4 regions of the Corynebacterium sp. 20-84 genome follow, and region 1 is predicted to be linked to each of the others. Evidence: predicted binding sites of a transcription regulator. Region 1 holds the regulator's gene; each other region holds the start of a gene.
The links. The regulator LexA, encoded in region 1, represses DNA repair genes until DNA is damaged. The targets are predictions, from matches to a motif close to CGAACANNTGTTCG.
Positions count from the first base shown of each region.

Region 2: the regulator LexA is predicted to act here: its motif matches at 3,143-3,156, upstream of ACUY2Y_RS08880 (HNH endonuclease signature motif containing protein).
Region 3: the regulator LexA is predicted to act here: its motif matches at 1,603-1,616, upstream of ACUY2Y_RS02150 (HNH endonuclease signature motif containing protein).
Region 4: the regulator LexA is predicted to act here: its motif matches at 3,743-3,756, upstream of ACUY2Y_RS11260 (DUF222 domain-containing protein).

Region 1 is NZ_JBRBCB010000008.1:96,012-102,023, reverse strand. Features, by position in the region: gene hrpA (ATP-dependent RNA helicase HrpA) at 1-1,664, shown strand, start outside; gene nrdR (transcriptional regulator NrdR) at 1,701-2,165, opposite strand; gene ACUY2Y_RS07630 (hypothetical protein) at 2,238-2,609, opposite strand; gene lexA (transcriptional repressor LexA) at 2,888-3,562, shown strand; gene ACUY2Y_RS07620 (DeoR/GlpR family DNA-binding transcription regulator) at 3,694-4,473, shown strand; gene ACUY2Y_RS07615 (1-phosphofructokinase family hexose kinase) at 4,617-5,582, shown strand; gene ACUY2Y_RS07610 (PTS fructose transporter subunit IIABC) at 5,596-6,012, shown strand, end outside.
Region 2 is NZ_JBRBCB010000010.1:86,805-92,816, forward strand. Features, by position in the region: gene ACUY2Y_RS08860 (transglycosylase family protein) at 1-926, opposite strand, end outside; gene ACUY2Y_RS08865 (TatD family hydrolase) at 1,098-1,934, opposite strand; gene ACUY2Y_RS08870 (DUF3806 domain-containing protein) at 1,959-2,348, shown strand; gene ACUY2Y_RS08875 (ASCH domain-containing protein) at 2,345-3,055, opposite strand; gene ACUY2Y_RS08880 (HNH endonuclease signature motif containing protein) at 3,296-4,654, shown strand; gene metG (methionine--tRNA ligase) at 4,661-6,012, opposite strand, start outside.
Region 3 is NZ_JBRBCB010000002.1:142,371-148,382, forward strand. Features, by position in the region: gene brnQ (branched-chain amino acid transport system II carrier protein) at 1-1,364, opposite strand, end outside; gene ACUY2Y_RS02150 (HNH endonuclease signature motif containing protein) at 1,669-3,093, shown strand; gene ACUY2Y_RS02155 (phosphotransferase) at 3,090-4,136, opposite strand; gene treS (maltose alpha-D-glucosyltransferase) at 4,152-5,870, opposite strand; gene ACUY2Y_RS02165 (MalY/PatB family protein) at 5,857-6,012, opposite strand, start outside.
Region 4 is NZ_JBRBCB010000017.1:10,376-16,387, reverse strand. Features, by position in the region: gene thiO (glycine oxidase ThiO) at 1-652, opposite strand, end outside; gene ACUY2Y_RS11280 (hypothetical protein) at 649-1,152, opposite strand; gene ACUY2Y_RS11275 (ectoine synthase) at 1,202-1,576, shown strand; gene ACUY2Y_RS11270 (cation transporter) at 1,579-2,187, shown strand; gene ACUY2Y_RS11265 (Nramp family divalent metal transporter) at 2,246-3,466, shown strand; gene ACUY2Y_RS11260 (DUF222 domain-containing protein) at 3,828-5,096, shown strand; gene ACUY2Y_RS11255 (thiamine phosphate synthase) at 5,093-5,743, opposite strand; gene ACUY2Y_RS11250 (S1 family peptidase) at 5,817-6,012, shown strand, end outside.

The DNA.
Region 1 (6,012 bases):
AGGCTGCCCGCGACCTGTTCATCCGCCACGCGCTTATCGACGGCGAATGGAATGCTCACCATAAGTTCTTGAAGCACAACGCGGCTCTGCTCGAAGAAGCCGCTGCCGTCGAGGAAAAGGTGCGCCGCCGCGGCATCGTCGTCGATGAAGACACCCTGTTCGACTTCTACGACCAGCGCGTCTCCGACGACATCGGCACCGGCCGCCACTTCGACGCATGGTGGAAGAAGAAGCGCCAGCACGACGCGTCCTTCCTCGACTTCGACCCCGAGGCATTGCTTAACGACGCCTCCGCCGACGCCGGCGACACCGCCTTCCCCGACACTTGGCGCCACGGCTCCATCGACTACGACCTCCAGTACAAATTCGAGCCCGGCGACCCCTTCGACGGTGTGACGGTGCTCGTCCCCGTTCCTCTCCTCGCGGGACTCGAAGACACCGGTTTCGACTGGCTCGTGCCCGGACTACGCGAGGAACTGGTCACCGAACTCATCCGCTCTCTTCCGAAAGCACTGCGCAAAACGGTTGTCCCTGCCCCGGAATTCGCCGACCGGGCGATGGGCAAGCTCGTTCCGTTCGAAGCCCCCATCACCGAACAGCTCGCCGACGTGCTGCAGTCCCTCGGCGGCCACGGCATCAATGGGTCCGACTTCCGACCCAATGCGCTGCCGGCGCACCTCACGATGACCTTCGCTGCCGTCGACCGCCGCGGAAAAATCATCGATCACGACAAGAGCCTCATCGCTCTCAAAAACCGCCAGGCTGGCCACATCACGTCTTCTGTAGCCAAGGCGACGAAAAAAGCGGAATCCGACTCCGCCAGAGACTGGACTGCCGATACCCTCGGCGACGTGCCTGAAACCGTCACCACGACGATCGAAGGCAACGATGTCGATGCGTATCCCGCTCTGGAAGCGACTGCCGACGGCGTCCGCGTCAAGGTCTTCCCCACCAAGGCTGCCGCCGATGCCTCCATGATGACGGCCACGCTGACTATGCTGATGCGCCAGATCCCCGTCAACGTTTCCCAGATGACGAAGGGGTTGCCGTTGCGGCAGCGTGTGGCCGTGGATAAGTATCCCCACGGTGGTGCCGCTGGACTCGTCGAAGATGCGCGCGTGGCCGCAATCCGCGACCTCATGATGAAAAATGGCGGCCCCGTGCGCACTCCCGACGAATTCAAGACACTGCTGGGCGCGGTCAAACCCCAGGTTCCTGGTGCTGTTCGCCGCTCCGTCGTCGCACTCGCCGGCGGAATCGTCGAATACGTCAACATCGCCGCCGAAATCGACAAGTGGGACGGCCCCGCCATCGACGACATCAAGCAGCAAATGCGCTTCCTGCTGCCGAAGAACGCGATCACGATTCACGGCACCGAGAATCTCCAGCACCTGCCGCGCTATATGTCGGCGATCCAAGCGCGTCTCGACGACATGAACCTCGACCCCGACCGCGATGCCGACCGCCAATCCGTTATCGATGACGTCAAAGCGTACCGCGATGCCAAGCTCCAACGCCTGCCCGCTAACCGCGCAAAATCCCGGGCAGTCAAAGACATCAATTGGCGAATCCAAGAACTGCGTGTGAGCCTGTTCGCCCAGCGTCTGGGCACTGCGAAGCCGGTGAGTCCGCGGCGCATCGAGAAGATGATCGACAAGCTCTAGCTACGCTTCGGGCAGTGGATCATCCCGAGCCGTTCGCTAGAGCTCGTCCATCCCGCGATCCTTGCGACGCATAAGTCGGATCTCCGATTCGAAGTCGTCGGCGCTTTCGAAGGACTTGTACACGGACGCGAAACGCAGGTACGCGACCTCATCCAGCGCGCGCAGCGGCTCCAAGATCGCAAGACCGATTTCATTCGACGGGATCTGGGAGCTGCCGTGGCTGCGCACGATCTCTTCGACTTCCTGCGCGAGTCGCTTCAGCGAGTCATCAGACACGTCGCGACCTTGGCACGCGCGACGCACGCCGACGATGAGCTTGTCGCGGTCGAAGGGCTCGCTGACCCCGTTGCGCTTCACCACCGTCAACACAGCTTTCTCCATGGTGGTGAAACGTCCCCCGCACTCCGTGCATTCGCGACGGCGGCGGATGGCTGCTCCTCCGTCCACGAGACGCGAGTCTGAGACGCGGGAGCTATCATTCTGACAAAAAGGGCAGTGCACGACACTGCATCTTACCCGTTCGCTGCGGCCATATTTTCGCCCCCGGCCCGGCCGAACGGTCCCCCCTGCTTGCTAGCGCTGCGAGACAGCCGCAATCTGGTTACCCGCATCCTGCGGGACGAAGCCGGCATCCCCACCGGAGAACGCTCCGCCGAAAGCCGATCCGACAATCAGGGCCAAACCGAAGAGCGCGCCCATGAGCGCCGCCCCGGTCTTCTCGCGGCGAGTTTCGAAACTATCGGCGCCGCCCTCATCCCTGTCGGAATGGCCGTCCGGGATAGGACCGTATTTTCGATTGGATGATTCCAGCGTTCGAACATGCACCGGCGTGTCATTGCCAGAACGGCGGCGATCCAGGTCCCAGACATCCGCCGGCTGAACGCGTTGCGGCGTCACCTTAGAGAAAGAATCAGTGCTGTTAGTGCGTGCGATGGAGATGGTCATTGTCGTTCCCTTTCTTGTTGTGTGGTTGCGATTCTATGGCCCCGTTGAACCACCGCCGCCACACCGTTCGAGTAGATGTTCGATAGCTTCTATGTTCGATTTATAGCAAGGGTCCGAATTTTTGTCTAGGCGCACGCGAAATATTTCGAACAAATTTGCTCATACGTGGTAAACAGGAGGCAAGGGAACCGAACGCCGGGCAGCGTCGTCGAAGTATGTGAGGGTTTTCACCCACCACACCGCTAACGACGATCACGGAAAGAAAGAGGACGCAGCCAATGCCGAAACGAGAAGACAAGAAGCCTGACCTGAAGTCGTTGACCGAGCGCCAACGTCGCATTCTGGAGGTCATCCAGGATGCGGTGGTGCTCCGGGGCTACCCGCCGAGCATCCGCGAGATCGGGGATGCTGCGGGGCTGCAATCGACGTCCTCGGTGGCATACCAGCTCAAGGAGCTCGAGAAGAAGGGCTTTTTGCGGCGCGACCCGAATAAGCCACGCGCCGTCGACCTGCGCCATCTGCCTGAGACCGCCGGTCGCAAAACCCGCAAGCCGGAGCCGACGCCGGAAGATGCAGCTGCCCCGCGCTACATCCCGGTACTCGGCCAGATAGCAGCAGGCAACCCGATCCTGGCGGAAGAGAATGTGTCGGAGTATTTCCCGCTTCCCGAGGAGCTCGTCGGCGACGGCGATCTCTACCTCCTCCAGGTCGTCGGCGAATCCATGCGCGATGCGGGCATCCTCGACGGGGACTGGGTCGCCGTCCGCACGCAGCCCGTCGCGGAGGAAGGGCAATTCGTCGCCGCGCTTATCGACGGGGAGGCGACCGTCAAGGAATTCCACCAAGACTCCTCCGGTGTGTGGCTTCTGCCCCACAACGAAGCTTTTGCCCCCATTAAGGGCGACGATGCGGAAATCATGGGCCTGGTTGTCTCTGTTTTCCGCCGGCTCTAACCTCCCCGTCCGGGGGTGAATCGGGCACACCCGGACACCCGCTGGCCCGATTGCGTTCTCTTTGTGGGAATAATGGTGCACGAGCGTGAGTGCCTCGCACGCGATGTTCGAGGCCCCGGAAGGAAGTGCCCATGTACGCCGAAGAACGGCGCCGCCAAATCGCGTCCCTGACAGCAGTCGAGGGGCGCGTCAACGTTACCGAACTCTCCGATAAATTCGACGTCACAGCTGAAACAATCCGCCGCGACCTTGCTGTCCTCGACCGCGACGGCATTATTCAGCGCGTGCACGGCGGTGCGGTGTCGAGTCAGTCGTACCTGACCACAGAGCTTCCCTTGGACACCCGCCTCCGCTCGGCGACGACGGCGAAGTCAGCGATCGCGAAAGCCGCGCTGCAGTTTTTGCCTTCCGGCGAAGGGTCGGTCTTCCTCGACGCGGGCACGACGACCAACGTCCTCGCAGGATTGATCAAAGACGCGCCTGGTGCACCGTCATTGTCGTTCGTGACGAATTCTCTGCCGATCGCAGTCGATCTGTCCAGCTCGGGAAAGCTCAACATCCAGTTGCTCGGCGGCACTGTGCGCGCCATTACGCAGGCAGTTGTCGGGGACACAGCGCTTCGCACACTCGCGCTTTTGCGTGCCGACGTCGCGTTCATCGGCACCAATGCCCTCACCGTCGATCACGGCTTATCGACGGCCGACGCCCAGGAAGCGGCAGTGAAATCAGCAATGGTGACCAATGCCCGCAAGGTAGTGGTGCTGTGCGATTCCTCGAAGTTGGGAAGCGATTACCTGGTCAGCTTCGCGGGGCTCGACAGTGTCGACGTCGTTGTCACGGACACCGACGCACCGTCATCCTTCGTCGATGAGCTGACCGAGCTCGGTGTCGACGTGATCCTGGCCGAGTAAGCCCCCTCCCGCACTGGTGCCCCGATTGTTGAGCACAGTCACACAACCGGGCATACTCGGACATAAAGGGACGCGACTCCTCTACCCCCATATTGGAGGAGCTTCACCCTGCGCACGCCAAGGGCCAGGAAGGGACACGCCACGTGATTGTGACATTCACTGCCAACCCGAGCATCGACGTGACAATGTGCGTCAACCGTCTTGAACTCGGCGGAGTACTCCGCGTGACCCGCAGTCTCCGGCAGCCCGGGGGGAAAGGAATCAACGTCGCCAGCGCCATGGTGAAAGCCGGCCGCGACACCGTTGCCATCGCGCCCGCCGCCCAGCACGACCCCTTTGTCGCTCTTACGGCTCGGACTGGTCTCCGACTGCGGACGATTCCGGTCGACGGTGCAGTCCGGACGAATACCACCGTCACCGAAGCCGACGGACGAACGACCAAGCTCAACGAGCCCGGCGCAGCGCTCACGGAGACCGTCATGCGAGCGCTTGAAGCGGAGCTCACTACGGCTGCATCCGCACCGGCGACAAAGGCAGTGGTCCTCGCCGGGTCGCTTCCGCCAGGAGCACCGGCAGACTGGTACCCGACGCTCATCCGCGCTCTGCGCACGACCTGCCCCGAGGTGCTGATCGCTGTTGACACTTCGGACGAACCGCTCAAACAGCTGGGGGAACAGGTGGACGGGGCGGCGCCGGACGTCGTCAAGCCGAATGCTTTTGAGCTCGGTCAACTCTGCGGACGCGACGGTGCCGAGCTCCAACGCCAAGCAGAAAGCGGCTGCTTCGAACGGGTCGCAGATGCCGCGCGGGAGCTCGTCGAAAAGGGCATGAGCGACGTGCTCGTCACTCTCGGCGGCGCCGGCGCATGCCTTGTCACCGCGCACGGCGCATGGCACGCCGCCGCCCCACCCGCGCAGGTGCGCTCCACCGTCGGTGCGGGCGACAGCGCACTGGCAGGCTATGTCCTCGCGCGCCTGAACGGCGCGGATTTCCCCGACGCGCTCCGCCACGCCGTCGCCTACGGCACCGCAGCCGCCGCGAACCCCGGCACTGAAAGCCCCTCCCCGGACGACATCGATCTCGAACGCACCCTAGTGCGCGAACTCTAAGAAAGGCCACACCGTGTCTTCACCTACCATCACCCCGGACCTCGTCCGGCTCGACTGCGACTTCGGGGAAACGCCCGGCGATGTCATCGGACACCTCGCTTCGATCGTTGCGGAGGCAGGACGAACCAACGAGCCGAGCACGCTTGCCGACGCCGCCACCGCCCGCGAAGAGAAAACCGGCACCGGCGTCAACGGCCGCGTGGCAATCCCCCACTGCCGCACCTCCGCGGTGAAAGAACCGACGCTTGCTTTTGCGCGTCTGTCCCGCCCCGTCGATTTCGCAGGCCCAGACGGCGACGCCGAACTCGTTTTCCTCATCGCCGCCCCTGAGGAAGGCGGCAAGGAACACTTGAAGATTCTGTCGAAGTTGGCGCGGGCGCTGGTGCGGGGGGATTTCGTCGATAAGCTGCGCACTGCCGCGACCCCTGCG
Region 2 (6,012 bases), on a different contig from region 1:
ATGGACCAGTCGCCGCCGGACTCGCACTGCGCGAGCGAATCCCAGACCGAACCGCCTGCGACAGCGGGAGCGGATTCCTTCTTGGCGCGAGCGATCACAGCCGCGCGACCCTTACGGGTGTCTTCCCGCTTGACGATCTCATCGGATTCCACCTCGCCGTTCACCGTGACGATGCGGCGGGTCGTTTCGCGCTTGCCCTTCTCACCCTTCTCGCGGACCTTCTCCTCACCCGGGGCGAGGCTTTCGTCTTCGACGTAGTGCGGCTCGACGTCGAATTCCTCGACGGTTGTGCGCTCATCGAAGTCGACGCGGTCAATGGTGATGTCCATGTTGCCGGTCACTGGGGCATCCATGCCCGGGGAAACGCGGTCGTTGGAGTCCACCAGCACACCGCGGGAGCTGAGCAGCTCGGAAACCGTCTTGGCGGCCGCGGCAGCGTAGGTGGTCTTGCCTCCGTCATGAATAGCCACGATCTTCGGGGAAGTCAGATCGATGGTCATGTTGTCGGTGAGCACATCATCTTCAGCGAAAGCATGGGAAGAACCACCTGCGCCCGGCAGCTCTTTGAGGAAATCCGACACGGTCAGCGCCGTGGTGGTGAACTCCTGGGCTTCGCCACCGTCAATGGTGACTGCGACAGGCTTTGCAGTGCGGACGGTCACCGTGTCGCCGCTGTTCAGGGCATTCGACGGTGCGGGGTAGACGAGGTCTTTCTCGCCCACCTCAACGCCAGCGGCCTGGAGCGCTCCGCCGACATTACCAGCGAAAGTGGTCAGCTCGATGGGCTCGCCGTTGACGTCCACGGTCACCGACTTCTGCGCGGCGACTGCGGTGGTGGCTCCACCGATGGCGAGGGCACCCACTGCCGTGGAGGCGATGACGGCGCGGGTGGTCGAGGTCTTATTGATGCGACGATGACGCGACATAGAAAGAAATCCTCAGTTGGGGGAAGCGAACCTATGTAACGATACGGTAAAGATCGCCCTTACACCAGAAATTCACCTGGCCAGGATGTTGCTTGCCGCCACAAGAATCACACGTGCCACCGCAAACACGTGCGCCACCACCAACCTGCGCAAATACAAAAGTGTGCTACCTCACACACCGAAGATGCGCCCGAAGGTCCCGCCCACTTCCGCAGCGAGATCCTCCACCGCCATTCCGCGCGCAGCCGCAACCACCTTCGCCGTATGCCCGATCAGGGAAGGCTCGTTGCGCGCACCCCGGAACGGCTCCGGTGTCATGTACGGCGCGTCAGTTTCGATCAGCAGCTGGCCGACTGGGGCGAGTTTCGCCGCTTCCCGGAGATCATCATTGCGTTTGAACGTCACATTGCCCGCGAAAGACAAGACGTATCCACGCTCGATAGCTTCCCGCGCAACCTCAACGGGCGAAGAGAAACAGTGCAGCATGACATGCTCCGGGCGTGGCGAGTCGGCGAGAATCCGCATCATCTCCTCGTCGCCCTCACGGTTGTGAATCATGAGCGCCTTGCCGGAATCAACGGCCAACTGGATATGCCAGCGAAACGCCTCTTCCTGGACGTCCAGGGGTGCAGTCCGGTCAGGATCATGCTTGATCCAGTACGTGTCGATGCCGGTCTCCCCCACCGCCACGCATCTTTCGTCCGCAGCCATCTCCGTCAGACGCTTCCGCACCGCATCATCGAGCTCGCCCGCGCGCGTCGGGTGGATCGCGCACGCCGCGAACACACGGTCATTGAAATGAGCAGCTTGTAGTGCCAATTCAGCCTCGTCGAGCCCGTCGCCGACAGTGCAGATTTTCTCAACGCCAGCATCGACTGCGCGCTCAACAACCGCATCCACCTCATCCTTGGTGCGGGCACCAGTGGAAGCGAGGTGGGTGTGGGCGTCGATAAGCCCAGCAATTCGCTCGGCCGGAACGGGCGTGGGGCGCGGTTTCTTCTTCGACATGTGTTCCAGCCTATCCTCGGGCGCATGGAGTTCCACGACATCGATGCCGCCACCCGCTCCCAGATCGACCGCGACCTCGCCGAAGCCGCCGGTGCCGGCATCAACGGGTCGATCGATGACATCGTCGCCTCATTCGAAGAGACCTTAGGCGACTACCTCGCCCTCGACCCCGACCTCCGCCGCGCATATTCCCGCGGCGACATCGCGCGCATGTACGGCACAGCGCTCGGCGACGCGTTCATCCGCGAGCACAACTTCGCATGGCAATTGCTTATCGACGACTACGGCACCGACCTCGTCGTCACCTCCCCCGACCACGACATGTACACCGCACCCCTGGTGGTCGTGGACACCCGCTTCGAGGACGAGGAACCGGGCAAGTTGACTGCTTTTATCAAGCAGTTCTTGGGTTAACCGATCTCGAAGCTGACGACGTCGACTGGGTCTTCCGGAGCCAGCCCCGGGTAATGTGCGTCCAACGCCTCGTGCAGCTCACCCAGCGAAGCAAATCCATCCAGTTTTGCATGTTCTTCTGTCAGGCTGGACCGTTGGATTGTGGCAACCGAGACAATCCGTGCAGGCATAGTCACCGTGACTCCGGACTCTTTTTCGAAGACAAGCTGCGCACCACCTTCCCGGAAGGGGTCATCCACACGGATTGTTTGCCGCTTCGCTCCACTTCGAATTGCTTCTTCGTAACCCTCCCACATGTACACGCGCTGATCCCCGCCCAAATTCCGCCAGTCAAACGCGTTGGGAAGGAGTTCCGCGACAGTCGGCGCCTCGAAGCCATTACTTGTCCGGACCACGCACTGAATTTCGGGATCGAGGTCGAACAGGACCTGCCGGCACTTGCCGCACGGCGGAATAACGATACCCGTGGGCCCGTACACCGCTACGACAGCCCGCACCGGATCCTCGGGACACGTGGCCGCATGAGCGGCTAGAGCAGAGACTTCCCCGCATGGGCCTCCCAAGAAATGAAATGCATTGAGGCCGAGCACGTGCCTTCCTGATGCAGTCAGCAACGCCGCCGCGACAGTGTGGTCTTCGCCGTCGTTAAAGCGCGCCGCGTGTTCTTTGGCACTCGCAGCCAATTCTCGTAATGCATGGGTAATCATTCCCCCACCCTAACGCCTATTCCAACCGGAGCCGTGCCTCGTTGTTCGAGGACATTCTCTGCCGACCTGGAACTTTACCCATATTTTCGAACGGCCATTCGATTCTCGGACTCTTTTCACATGGTGTGGTTCACCCTATGTGAAAGACTGTTCGCACAACAGAAAAAGCAGTCACATTTAGGGGGAAATCATGACACTGCTGAAACCGCAGGATCGCGAGCTTGGAAGGGAGGGACCAAGATGAAACCGTTCTTCGCCACTGAGAACCTGGACGATCCGGATGCCGTGAATGGAATGGCGCTGCGCAGGGCACACCACGCGGTCTTCTGCCACTATGCGGAGGACGGCGAGGAGTTCTACGGCTCCGCCGACCACGACACCGAAATGGCACGGTTGCGCTCCACCACCGGACTTCCGCTGAACGAAGTGAAGTCGGGAGTCTATTCGTACATGACGCTTGCTTCGCTGCCGCGTCTCCGGCAGCTGCAGGAGGACACGGCACGCCTCGACATCTCGCGGCTCAAGGCGATCGACCGCGCAGTGAGCATGTTGGGCAGCGTCGTCGACCAGGAGAACTACGACATCATCGACAAGATGCTCGTGGACCTCTTCACACCGACGAAGCCGAACGAGGAGCTGCCGAGCGCCCACAAGGTCACGAGCCGACTCAACAAATTGATCGGTGACATCGACTCGTCCGTCGCGCACGACAAGCGCAAGCGGAAGTCCCGCGAAAACGAGGCTCCCGGCCAGTGCGACCTCGACTTCCATGTCGGCGGCACCCACGGCACCTCCGGCATGACGCTCACTGCCGACCATGTCACGATGGCGGCGATCAAGGAGTTCATCCTCGAGGCATCGAAGGAGCACGATATCGCGCCCGTCGAGGCACTGGTGAAGCTCATCACCGGGGAGATCACTCCGCCGGCGGACGTCACGATCTTCGCATACGCGCCACTGGGCGAGGATGGAACTATCGACGAATCTGCATCCGCCTACGTCCCCGGCTTCGGCCACACGACGGCAGCTGGAACCGAGATGGCTCATGCCATGGGCTCGACCATCGTCGACCTCCGGAGCGCTAAAGACCACACGATCGCTGGATATGTTCCGCCCGACTCGGTCCGCGCATACGCGCAGGGTCGCGATGGGACCTGCATCTACCCCGGTTGCGAACACCCCGCATGGAAGTGCCAGCTCGACCACCGCGTTCCTTATGAGGAAGGAGGACAGACCACCGCAGCGAATCTCTTCTCGCTCTGCCAGCACCATCACAACGTGAAAACCGATCGCCGGGCGTTCTACGTTCCCGATCCGGTCACCGGCGACATCGTGTGGCTCTTCGCGGACGGAACGTACGCGGTGGTCGACCCCGAGGGACTCTTCGCGCGGCACACCACGCCGACGGCACCGCGCTGGAAGTGCACGCTCGACGATATCCAGCGCATCAAGCGGGATCGCGAACAGTTCTTCGCCAAGGGGCACGCCATCCTGGACGCGTACGACATCGACCGCGACTACGAAGCGTGCGTGGCGGCACTCATTGAACTGGAGCGGGAGTACCGCCTCGAGTTCCCCTTCTACCCGGAGGCGAACTAGTGGAAACTACTGAACAGGCGCCCACTCCGGGCCGGTCTCACCGAGTTCCGGATCGAGCTTGGCGATCAGCGGCTTCGGTTTCTCCAACTTCGTGCCCGGCACGACATCGACGCGAGACCACACTGCCTGCTGAGAGGCGTAGTCACCGGTAATGACCGGGTAGGTCTGCCCCTTCTCGGGCAAACCAACGCCGACGAGTTCGAGATCCTCGTCGTCGGTAACTTCTTCGACACGTGAGGATGCGGCCCAGATGCCGTCGCGGCCGAGAGTCTCATGAACCTTCTGCGCGGTGTGCGGGATGAACGGAGTCAACAAAGCATTGCAGTCCGAGACCACCTGAAGGGCGGTCCACAATACGGTTGCCAGGCGTTCACGCTGAGACTCGTCTTTCGCGAGCTTCCAGGGTTCCTGATCAGCGATGTAGGCATTTGCCTCACCGACAACATGCATGACCTTGGTGATTGCAGCCTTGAAGTGGGCAAGTCCGAGATCGTGGCCGGCGGAGTCGAAGGTCTGGGAGGCGAGATCGAGGATGGCGCGGTCGGCGTCGATAAGCTCGCCCGGCTCCGGCACCTCCCCGAAATTCTTGTGCGCCATGGAGACGGTGCGGTTGACCAAGTTACCCCAGCCGTTCGCGAGCTCGTTGTTCACGCGGCGGACGAATTCGTCCCAGGTGAAGTCCGTGTCATTGTTTTCGGGGCCGGCGACCGCGATGAAATAACGGAGCGGATCAGGGCCGAATTCGGCGAGGAAGTCCTTGACGTAGATGACCACGCCTTTCGACGAGGAGAACTTCGAGCCGGACATGGTGAGGAACTCGGAGGAAACGACCTCGGTGGGGAGATTGAGCTCGCCGAGCTCGTGAACCTGGCCGCCCTTCGCACCCTTGCCGGCGTAGCCGAGTAGCTCGCCCGGCCAAATCTGGGAGTGGAAGGTGATGTTGTCCTTGCCCATGAAATAGAAGCCGCTGGTGGCAGGATCCTGCCAGAACTGCTTCCACGCATCCGGATTGCCGGTGCGGGCAGCCCACTCGATGGAGGCGGAGAGATAGCCGATGACGGCATCGAACCAGACATACAGCTTCTTACCCGGGTCGTTCTCCCAGCCCTCGACGGGGACGGGAATGCCCCAGTCGATATCGCGGGTCATGGAACGCGGGCGCATGTCCTCCAGCAGATTCAGGGAGAATTTGAGGACGTTGGGGCGCCAATCCTGGCGGGCCTCGAGCCATGCTTTGAGGGCGTCGTGAAGCGAGGGCAGGTCGAGCATGAAGTGCTCGGTCTCGATGAACTCCGGGGTCTCCCCATTGATCTTGGACACCGGATTGATCAGGTCGACCGGGTCGAGCTGGTTACCGC
Region 3 (6,012 bases), on a different contig from region 1:
CCCTCTACAGTGCGTTGCGTGCCGATCTCCAGCGGGGCGTGTGGCTTAGCAAGGTCGATGGCGACACCGATTGCGAACGCCACGGCCGTCGGCAGCAGCCAGCCGAGATCGAAGCCCTGCATCGGCGACCACGCGACCAGCGGCGTCAGTGCGTCCGCAGCCCACCCGAGGCTGATGAAGGTGGAGATCAGCGACCAGATGACGGCGACCCAGATCGGCAAGAAGAAGCCCCAGCGCAGGCGTGTGCGGCGGCGGAACAGCGGCTCGATGAGGGTGACGAAGATCAGGGCGATCGCCGGCGGGTACAGGAAACCGATGACCGGACCAGCGATGGCGATCACGAAGTCCAGGCCCTGCGTCGCCATGACCGCGGAGGCAACAGCGAAAATGGTGGCCCAGGTGTGGTACGAACCCGCGAACTGCTGGGAGAAGTACTCCGCGGTGGATGTGATCAGTCCGATCGCGGTGGTCAGGCACGCGAGAACGACGATCAGAGCGAAGACGATTTGGCCGGGGCGGCCCATGAGCTGCAGGGCTGCGTCGGCAAGCAAAGGTGCCCCCGAGTCGTACTGCGTCGCTTCAGGCATGGCGCGGCCAATCAGACCGAGGCCGACGTAGATCAGTGCGAGCAAGATACTTGCACCGAGGCCAGCGAGGATGGTGCTGCGAACCAGGGGCTTACCTTCGGCGAATCCCTTATTGCGCAGGGATGCGATGACGACGATGGAGAATGCCAGTGCGGCGATCGAGTCCATGGTGAGGTATCCCTCGAGGACGCCCGCCGGGTACGCGCTGGAGGCGTAATCCTCGCTCGGGGTGTAGTGCTGGTTCGTCATCGTGAACAGCGCCATGCCGATCATGACGACCAGGAGTATCACCAACGCCGGCGTGAGGAATTTGCCCAGCGTGTCGGTGATGCGCGTCGGATTCCAAGAAAGGGCGAGGGCGATGCCGAAGAACACGATATTGAAGATTGCCGCGGTCAGTGTGCTGTCCCAACCGAACACCGGCGTGATGGCGACCTCGAAGGACACGGCACCTGTACGCGGAAGAGCATAGAACGCGCCGATCGAGAGGTACGCGAGAACGGGAAACACCACGCCGAACAAGGAGCCCGCGCGCTGCGCAAGGTCGCGCACATTCGAGCCGGACAGTGCGATCGCGACCACGGCGAGCACGGGCAGCAACGCACCCGTGGTGAGGAAGCCGAGGATTGCCGGCCAAAAGTTTTCGCCCGCCTGTACCGCGAGCATGGGCGGGAAGATGAGGTTTCCGGCACCGAAGAACATCGAGAAGAGTGCGAGCGCTGTAATCACGATCGCGCTGGTCTGCGTCTTGTTGCCGCTAGACACCGCAGTAGACATTGGGCCTCCCTAGGAAAATGAACTAATCGTAGGGGTCACCCTATCATCTCATGCTGCGGAACAGGGTTCCATTGGGTGAAAAATTTGCTTATCGACGTCCCGTCCATGTTCGAAATTCCTCCTTCCCAATTCCGATGCGACCTGCATTTTGTGGATAAGAAGTCGAATGTATTGGCGAATCTGTGGATAACTATGAGTGCTTTCAAGGAGGTGTGTCTAGGTCGTTTGCAATACTGTTCGCACAGATGTTTCAAATGCGTCTGAAAGCGATCCACAACGATCCCGATGAGATAAGGAGCAGACCATGAGCGCCCAAGTCGAAGCGCCCGGGCATTCTCCGCCGCCCGGTGCGTTCTTCGCTAGCGAGAATCCCGACGACCCAGACAGCACCGCAGGCATCTATCTGCGGCGCGCACAGCACGCCATCTTTGGCCGATATGCACAAAACGACGAGTTCCTTGGTTCCCACGATGCGGACGCGGAAGTCACTGCCGTGAGTATCAGCACCGGGTTGACTCCCTCTTATGTGAAGGAGGGAATGTTCGCCTACATGACGCTCCAGCAGCTGCCCCGCCTGCGCGACCTTCAAAATGAGACGCAGCGCTTGGACATCAAGCGGTTGTGCGCCATCGAAAAAGCAGTGAACCGGCTGGGCAATGATGCCGCTCCCGAGGATTACGAACAGATCGACGACCTCCTCGTCGGCCTGTTCACGCCCGATACCCCGAACCAGCAGCTGCCGACGCCGTATATGGTCACCCGTCAGCTCAACCTGCTGATGGCCACCCTGGACTGCTCCGTGGCTTTCGACGCAGAGAAAAAGAAGAAGCGCGGGGAGACGCCCCCTGGCTTCGGCCAGCTCGATTTCCATCCCGATCCCTCGGGAGTCGGGCTGTCTGGTCTGACCTTCTCCGCGGACAACGCGACGATGGCTGCAGCCCAGTCCTCGATCAGGGCGACCGCGCGCAAGCACGGTCTCTCCGATTCTGACGCGACCCTCAAGCTCCTCACGGGCCGCGTCGCCGCCGAGCTCCCCGCCACCATCTTCGCCTACGCGCCGAAGAAACCGGATGGCAGCGTGGACACCACCAAGCCCGTGTTCATTCCCGGTTTCGGGTGGTCGGGCGCTGTCGGCACCGAAATGTTCCACTCGTTCAATATCAGCGTGATCGACCTTGAAGGGGCTGCGGCTCACACCGTTGCCGGCTACGTCGCACCCGAGAAAGTCAGAGCTTTTGTTCGCGGCCGCGACGGAACCTGTATCTACCCGGGGTGCAGCCGCGACGCCTGGTCGTGCCAGCTGGATCACCGGATCCCGTACGACGAAGGAGGCCAGACGAACGCAGATAATCTCTACTGCCTCTGCCAGCATCACCACAACATGAAGACTGACCGTCTGGCGTTCTACGTCCCGGATCCGGTCACCGGTGAGGTCGTGTGGCTCTTCGCGGATGGAACGTATGCCCGAGTGGAACCGGAAAGCGTGCTCGAAAGCCAGATCACCCCGACGAATCCGAAGTGGTCGCGTTCGCTCAACGACGTCAGACGGCTCAAGCGCGAAAACGCCAGGTTCTTCGCGCAGTGCCACAAGGTCCTGGATGATTTCGAGAAGGACTTCGACTACGAAGCGTGCCTCGAAAAACTCCTGGAATTGGAGGAGAAGTACGGACTGCGCTTCCCCTTCCACCCGGAGCCCATGCCCACCTACGAGCCGCCGCCGGAGGATTAGGACAGTTCGCGGATCGCGCGCAACGGGATCTCGACCCAGTCGGGCCGGTTGTTGGATTCGTAGACGACTTCGTACGCAGCTTTGTCAGCGATGTACGCATCCAGGATCGGATTCGGCTCGATTTCGTACCCAGCGAGCAGCTTATCGACGTCAGCCTGACCCCCCATTGCATGCACGTACCCGAAACTTCGCACCATTCCGGCGACATCCCGCAAAGGATGATCTGGCAGCCGCCTTTGTTCAAGGGGGCGGGCAGGTTCGCCCTCAAAATCAATCAAATACCAGCGATCAGAAAGGAGAGTCTGACCCAGGTGAAGATCACCGTGGATGCGCTGAATGTCTACGTGATCATCCGGCACCCGTGAGTAAATTTCCCGCAAATTGTCTTCGAAAGGATTGAGGGCATCAGTTTGAGTGAGAATCTCGTCGAGATGCGCGTTGAGTGAATCGCGGATCTGGGAGCCAGAGACTGATTCCGTGCCGAAAGCGTCTGAAAGTGCTTCGTGCACGGTCCGTATGGCGGCGCCGAGTTCATGCTCGCTTTCCAGTCCTGGGTCGAGCGCGAGTTGGAAACCGTCGCGGCCGTCGGTGATGAACTGTTGCATCATCGCCAGGGTTTGGCCATCGCGGGTGAGGTGGCCGCGAACGCCGGCGACGTACGGGCAGTCGGAAATTTCGCTCAAAAGCTCGACGTCGGGATTCAATCCAGTTTCGAGCTTGCGGAAGACCTTCAGGATCCACTTCTCGTCCACGATAAGGGAGGTATTCGACTGATCAGCTCGAAGTGGGTGAGCGGTCTTTCCCGACATGTCCCCGGAAATTTCACCGAAACTGGGGAGGTGCTCCACGTACGTTTGGGCGCCCTCATCGGTGTCGAGGATGTCCTCGTCGTTGGAGATGAGGACCTGATAATGGTCGATTTTGCCGTGGTCGACTTCGAGAATCTGCCATGCATAATTCTTGGCGGGGATCTCCGCGACGACTTTTTGGTTCAGAATCTCTTCTGATTTCGCGCCGTAAAAACGAGTCTTTTTCAGGTCCATGATCTGTGAGGGGAGTTAGGAAATATCGAACCAGAAGTGGCCGTGTGGGGCGAGGGTGACTAGCCACGGAAGTTCACCGATGGCGGGGAACTCGATGTTGCCGGACAGCTCGCGGGGAACGACTCCTGCGAAGTGCGACAGGTTCATTTCGACTGGCTGGGGCAGCGAGCTCATGTTGTTGATGCAGAGAATTCGTTCTCCATCGTATTCGCGGATGAAGGCGAGAACCTGGGGGTTGGTGTGCTCGACTTCCTGGTAGTCGCCGCGCCCGAAAGCTTTGTATTGCTTGCGGATGTGCACGTGCTCGCGGACCCAGTGGAGCAGTGAATTTTCACGTTCCATCTGGGATTCGACGTTGATGGCTTGGTAGCCGTACGTGTCGTTGCGGATGGCCGGCAGGTAGAGGCGCTCGGGATCGGTGCGGGAGAAGCCGCCGTTGCGGTCGGCATTCCACTGCATGGGGGTGCGGACACCGTCGCGGTCGGGAAGCCAGATGTTGTCGCCCATGCCGATCTCGTCGCCGTAGTAGAGGAATGGGGAACCGGGAAGCGACAGCAGGAGGGCGTGCGCCAGCTCGAGGCGGTCGCGGTGGCCACCCAACAAAGGAGCGAGACGGCGGCGGATGCCGACATTCGCGCGCATACGGGGGTCGGTGGCGAAGGTGGTGTACATGAAATCGCGCTCGTCCTCCGAGACCATCTCGAGGGTGAGCTCGTCGTGGTTGCGGAGGAAGATGCCCCACTGGGCGGACTCCGGAATATCGGGGGTCTCGCGAAGGATATCGATGATCGGCTGCGCGGATTCCTGGCTGATTCCCATGAAGATGCGCGGCATTACCGGGAAGTGGAAAGCCATCTGGCACTCGTCGCTGTCGCCGAAATACTGGACGACCTCGTCGGGCATCTGGTTGGCTTCGGCGAGGAGGAAACGGCCGGGGTACTCTTCGTCGAAAAGCTTGCGCACGCGTTTGATGAATTCGTGCGTCTCGGGGAGGTTTTCGCAGTTCGTGCCTTCGCGCTCGAAAAGGTACGGAATCGCGTCGAGGCGGATGCCGTCCATGCCGAGGTCCAGCCAGAAACGGATGACATCGATGACGGCATCTTGAACTTGTGGATTGTCGTAGTTGAGATCTGGCTGGTGGGAGAAGAAGCGGTGCCAGAAGTACTGCTTGCGCACCGGGTCGTAGGTCCAGTTGGACTCTTCGGTGTCGATGAAGATGATGCGGGCTTCAGAGTACGGGGCAGGCGTGTCGGACCAGACGTAGAAATCGCCGTAGGGGCCGTTCGGGTCGCGGCGGGACTCCTGGAACCACGGGTGCGTGTCAGAAGTGTGGTTGATGGGGAAGTCGGTGATGATGCGGATACCGCGCTTGTGGGCGGCGTCGACAAGCGAAACGAAGTCCTCGACGGTGCCGAATTCGGGGAGGACCTTGCGGAAATCGCGGATATCGTAGCCGCCATCGCGCAGGGGCGAATCGTAGAACGGCGGAAGCCACAGGCAGTCGACACCGAGCCACTGCAGGTAGTCGAGCTTTTCTTCGAGGCCCTTCAGGGTGCCGGAGCCAGAACCATCTGGGTCGTAGAAAGCGCGGACGAGGACTTCGTAGAATACGGCGTCTTTGTACCACTCAGGGTCGGGGCGTTCCCAGGGCTCGTTGCCGGGAGCGGGGGTGGGGGGATCGTATTTGCTGGCGTCCGCCTCAATGAGGAAGCCTTGCTCGTCAGTCGCGTCCATGGCCCCTAACAATAGCGGTCGAAATCCGGTCGAGTGCTTCGGCCAAGATTTCGGGGCTGGTGGCGAAATTCAGACGTGCGTGGTGCGCACCGCCGGTGCCGAAAGTGATTCCCTCATTCAGTGCGACTTTCGCTTCTCGACG
Region 4 (6,012 bases), on a different contig from region 1:
GCTCCACCATGTCTCCGTAGACCGGGCGCAGCTTCAGCGGATTTTCGCCGTCGAACCAGCCCGTCGTCTCGCGCGCGCCGAGCCCGTTGGCCAGCACGACCTGCTCGGCATCGACGTCGTTGACATCGCTCACGGCCTCCGCAACGAACTCGACTCCGGCTTTAGCGCACGCATCCTGCAACGCGGTAGCGAATAGTCGCGGACGGACCTGGTGGTCGCCGGGGATATGCACGGCACCGCTTATCGACGGCGCCAGCGCCCCCTCCAGCTTCCTCGCCTCCCGCGTGGTGACCCGCTCCGTGGTCATCCCGTGGAGCTCTTGGTAGGCCTGCAATTCCTCCAGGTGCGTCTTGTCAGCCCGGTCTTTCGCCACCACCAGCGTTCCGTCAGTGCGGTAGCCAGTGGGGGAGTCCGTGTACTTCTGTGTGAGCTCGATCAGCTCCGGGTACCACTTTCCGGCCGCGATCATCAGCGGAAACAGCGGGTCCTGCTTGTACACCACCTCTGCCGCCGGTGCGAGCATCCCGCCCGCGTGCCAGGTCGCGCCGCTGGCAGGCTCCGGGTCGTACACCGTGACGGAGTGGCCGCCGTCGGCGAGACGAAGCGCCGTCGATAAGCCGATAATGCCCCCGCCGATTACTGCAACCTTCATGCTTTCCTTCTTTGCTGCCATTTATCGATCGCCCACCAGAACAACGGAATGAAAGCGACCGCGATGATCCAGTAGATCAACCAGAAACTGCCCGCAAGACCCGTGAGCGTGATCATCGCCGCCAAAATCACGATCGTGATCACGCATGCGATGACACAACGGGTGAGGTCGAATCCCTTGCCGCTCACGTCCGAAGTGCCACGCCACTTGTGGTCCATTGCCTGGATGAGGTCCTTGCCAAAAGCGATGGCGAAAACCGCATAGAACGCGCCGAGCCCATGAAAGAAATTTGCCCAGCGCATGTCCGCGATGCTCCAAAACGTGTAGATGAGTAGCACGAAATTGATCGGGATGGTGGCTACCAGCAGGGCGTATCCCGTTTTTGGGAGCCTGAACACGTAGCGCAGGGCCATCCCGCCGAACAAGCAGAGCCAGTACGCGATCTCCGCGAGAATGATGGCAAGGATCATGATCCCGACCATACGCGCCTCGCCGTACACGAAATTCCTTTAGCGTGGATAGAGCAACCGATTTAGTTAAGGAGAGTTTATGTTTATTCGTTCCCGTGACGATGTCGAGACTGTTGAGTGGGGTGGCGGCACCTCCGAGCGCCTGCTGACCGCCAAGGACAATATGGGTTATGCCGTTGCTCACACCGTCGTGCGTGCCGGCACCGAGTCGAAGCTGCAGTACCGCAACCACCTCGAGGCCTGTTACTGCATCGGCGGCTCCGGCGAGGTTGAGGACACTGAGGGCAATGTCTACCCGATCACCCCGGGCACCTTTTACGTCCTCGACGAGCACGACGCCCACTACCTGCGCGGCGGTAAGGACGAGGACCTGATCCTGGTCTCCGTGTTCAACCCGGCGATCACCGGCGATGAGAAGCATTCCCTGTCTGAGGATGGCTTTAGCTCCTACTAAACATGACTGAACAGCGTATTCGCCGCGCCGTTCTGATCGTGGCGCTGCTGAACTTCGGCTATTTCTTCGTCGAGTTCGCAGCGGCCATCGCGATCGGATCGGCGTCTCTTTTTGCCGACTCGGCGGACTTCCTCGAGGACACCGCAATCAACATGCTGGTGTTCTTCGCGGTGGCGTGGTCGGCGGCGCGCCGTCGTAGAGCGGGCTCCGTGCTCGCCGCCCTGATCCTGATCCCCGCGATCGCCGCGATCGTGACCGTCGTGCTCAAGATCGTGAACCCGGAGCCACCCTCGCCTGAGGGGCTGACCGGTGTGGCTGTAGGCGCGCTCGCGGTGAACCTGATCTGCGCCGTGATCTTGCTGCGCCTGCGCAACGAAGGGTCCTCCCTGGCCACCGGCGCATGGCTCGCCGCGCGTAACGACGCGTTGGCCAACATCCTCATCATCGTCGCCGGCCTGCTCACTTTCGTGTGGGCGACTGGCTGGTTCGACATCATCGTCGGCGCGATTATTGCCGCCGTGAACTTGTCTGCCGCCAAGGAAGTGTGGGAAGAATCCCGCGAGGAGCACGACTCGGTCGAGGAAGCTTTCGCGGATATGGAGGACTGCTGACACTTTCTCACATAAAGTGATGTGGAGCACATGTCACTAGCGATAGGAGACAGGTCTCATGTCCACCGCCAAGAAACAACGCTCCGCATGGCTCGGCCCCGGGCTTCTCATCAGTGCCTCATTCATCGGGCCGGGCACCGTCACCACCGCCACAGTCACTGGCGCAAGTTTCGGCTTCGCGCTGAGCTGGGCGATCGTGTTTTCCATCATCGCCACGATCATCCTGCAGGAAATGTCCGCCCGCCTGGGATTGATGGGCAAAATAAGCACGGGCGAAGCGATGCGCGCGACCTTCGAATCGCCCGTGGCCAAGCTCTTCATGATCGTGCTCATTGTCACGGCCATCGGCATCGGCGGCGCGGCGTACGCGGGTGGCGACACGACGGGCACAGCACTCGCGCTTAGCGACGTGACCCACCTTCCAGTCCCCGTCCTCTCCGGCATCATCGCCGCTGTGCTCGTCCTGCTGCTGCTCACTGGCAGTTATAAATTCTTCGAGCGCTTCATGACTGCGCTGGTGATCATTCTTGTCGGCGTCTTCCTCGTCACCGCTGTGGCCGTGAAGCCCGATGTTGGCGCGCTTCTCCACGGCATCTTCGTTCCCGAAGTGCCCGCTGGGGCAGCCTTGACCGCCATCGCTCTGATTGGCACCACGGTCGTTCCGTACAACGTTTTCCTCCATTCCAACCTGGTGCAGGAGAAATGGGGCAATGAACCGCAGGACCTTGCTATGAAGAAGGCGCGCGTGGACAACGTCGTCTCGATCTCCATCGGCGGCCTGATCACGCTGGCCATTCTCACCACCGCCGCGACCGTGATGTTCAGCCAGGGTTTGGAGGCTGAGTCTGCCGCCGACCTCGCCGACCCCCTTCGCCCCATGCTTGGCGACGTCGCCCCCTGGGTCCTTGCCATCGGCCTCTTTGCCGCCGGCATGACCTCTGCCGTCGCCGGCCCTCTTGGCGCCGCCTACGCCATCTGCGGAGTCATGGGCTGGTCCCGTGACCTGACAGACAACAAATTCCGCGCCATCTACCTCACTGTTGTTATCGTCGGCGCCATCATTGCCATCACCGGCGTCAACCCAGTGCAGGTCATCATCCTTGCCCAGGCCGCCAACGGCATCCTCCTGCCCGTTGTCGCCTTCTTCCTGCTCTACACCATGAACAACAAGAAGCTCCTCGGCGATCACGTCAACGGCCTAGTGACCAACATCATCGGCGGCATCATTTTCGTGATTACCGTCGTCCTTGGAGGCATGACGCTTATCGACTTGTTCTAGTGCTCTAGGGGGTCTCAAATCCGCAGGGACTCCGCAGTGCGGAGTTTTAGGGGGTGCTGGCGTGGGTAGGCGTTTGTGAAACCGCAGGGACTCCGCAGTGCGGAGTTTTAGGGGGTGCTGGCGTCGATAGGCGTTTGTGAAACTGCAGGGACTCCGCAGTGCGGAGTCGGGGGCGGTGCCGCACGTCGGCGTTTTAAAGGGGTTGTTTGGGGCGTCGATAAGCGCTTTGCAAACGTGCAGGAACTCCGCACTGCGGAGTCTCTGACCAGGTATGTTCGAACGCTTGTGCGAGTGTGTCCAAGTCGTTTTGTATGGTTCGTTTAACAAAAGCAAACAACCATTGGGGGGAATCATGTTGGTGATGGAAGCAGGGTCCGAGCTGAGGGCTGAAGTGCTGGCCGAAGAGATTGTTGATAGGTATCGCTCGATGATGCGTTCGAGGGCTGGTCTCTTGGAGATGATCGGGGAGTTCGACCGTCGCAGTCTCGCCCAGGAATGTGGGGCGTCCAGCACGGCGACGTGGCTGATGCGCCGTCTGGGGATCTCTGAGTCGTCGGCGCACGAGTATGTGTACGTGGCGCGGCAGCTGCTGAATTTTCCGTATCTGGCGGAGATGTTCGCAGCGGGGAATTTGAGCTACTCGGCGCTGCGGCTGTTGCTCAAGTATCTCACGCCGGAGAATGAGGTCGAGCTGGTGGAAAAGGGGATGGAGTTGGGGCATAACGGCCTGGAATGCGCGCTGGCCGGACGCGAAAAGGCCGGAGGTGATAAGCCGAAAAAGGAGTACTACCTGCGGATGGCGAAGGAAGATGACGGGGACCTGACGCTTTGGGCGCGGCTCAATCACGTCGACGGGGATGCCTTCTGCGCCGCGCTGAAGATCGGGCATCTCGCATTCGCGGCGAGCGAGGAGGAGCTGAGCTCGCTCATCGGGGAGGACGGATACGTCGACCCGGCCAAGCTGGATGCCCTCATCAAGGCGAAGGAGGAGGAAGAGGAGAAGATGCAGGCCAAGAAGGACGTTTCGGGCTTCGGTTTGCCGACGGGGCGTGCGATGGTCCACGCGCTGATGGGCATGGTCAACGCGGTCAGGTCGCAACCGCAGAGCAAGCTCCGGGCGCCGGGCGCGCAGGTCAGCGTGATGGCGACACTGGATGGCCGAGCGTACCTTCCCAATAATGCCGGGGTGGCGTCGGAGGGGCTGGCGAACCTCGTGGCCAATGCGCTGGTGCGCCTGGACACGGTCGATGACCGCGGATTGATCATCAACGCGGGGCGTTCGACGCGTTTGGCAACGGATGGGCAGATCCGCTCCCTGTTGGCAATGTGGGGCGGGCAGTGCGCGATGCCGGGATGCACGCACACGCGCTTCATGGAATTCCACCACATGGAGGAATGGGCCAATGGCGGCCTGACGGACATGGACAACCTTATCCCGCTGTGCTCCGCGTGCCACTCGCTGGTCACGGAGGGCTACGCCGAAATCACCCGTCACGGAGATGAGATCGTCTTCGACTTCGGGGACGGCAGCCGCTACGTGTCCTACAACCACTCGCTGCCGGTCCGGAACGACTCCTACGTGATGCCGAAGGTGGAGAAGCGCGGATGTGCCGACAGTTTCGCGAGTTAGCTGCGTCCGCGGTCGACGCCGGCCACCACGCGCTCAACGTAGTCGCGCGGATCCTCGGCGTTCATGATGCCGCGGACGATGGCGACACCGTCGACGCCGGTGCGGGCGAGGTCCTCGGCATCGTCGACGGTGACATCGCCGATGGCGACGATGGGCAGCTCCGATGCTGCGACGAGGGCGGGGTAGCCGTCGAGGCCCAGGGGAGCGCGGCCCGAGTCCTTGGTCGGGGTGTCGCGGAAGGGCCCGGCACCGATGTAGTCGATGACATCGGAGAAGTCGTTGGCGGCTTCGACCAGCTCCAGGGTGCCAGTGGTCAGGCCGATGATGGCATCGGGGCCGAGCAGGTCGCGAGCAATGCGGGGGTTCAGGTCGTCCTGGCCGATGTGGACACCGGCGACACCGTGGGGGGCGAGGGCGAGGGCGACGTCAACGCGGTCGTCGATAAGCACGCGCGTGGCGGGGTTGACCTCGTGCACGGCGGTGACCACGGACAAACCGAGGTCGTACAGATCGCGTGCGCTGATGGGTTTGCTGCGCACCTGGATGATGCCGACACCGCCCTGGGCGGCGGTGCGGGCGGTCTCCACGATCTGGTCGGGGGCACCGGCGCCGGTAACGAAATAGCAGCGGAGGTCGAGTTCGGTCATGTGCGCCATTGTAGGGACACACCCGTACGGTACGGTTTGTCTATTCAGATCCTCTGGGAGAAGGGACGACCACATGAAGATCCGGGCTTTGGCGGCAGCGGCGTTAGCTGCGCTGGCTCTGGTAGCTGCACCACAGGCGAATGCGCAGGTCGACCCGAATTACCAGTGGCGAACGGACCCGGCGGCAAAGGTGCTGGCGGGCAAGCCGTTCGCGCCGGGTGTGCTGCACCGCGTGCCGGGCTCGTGGTTCGACGCACAGCGGGCGAATC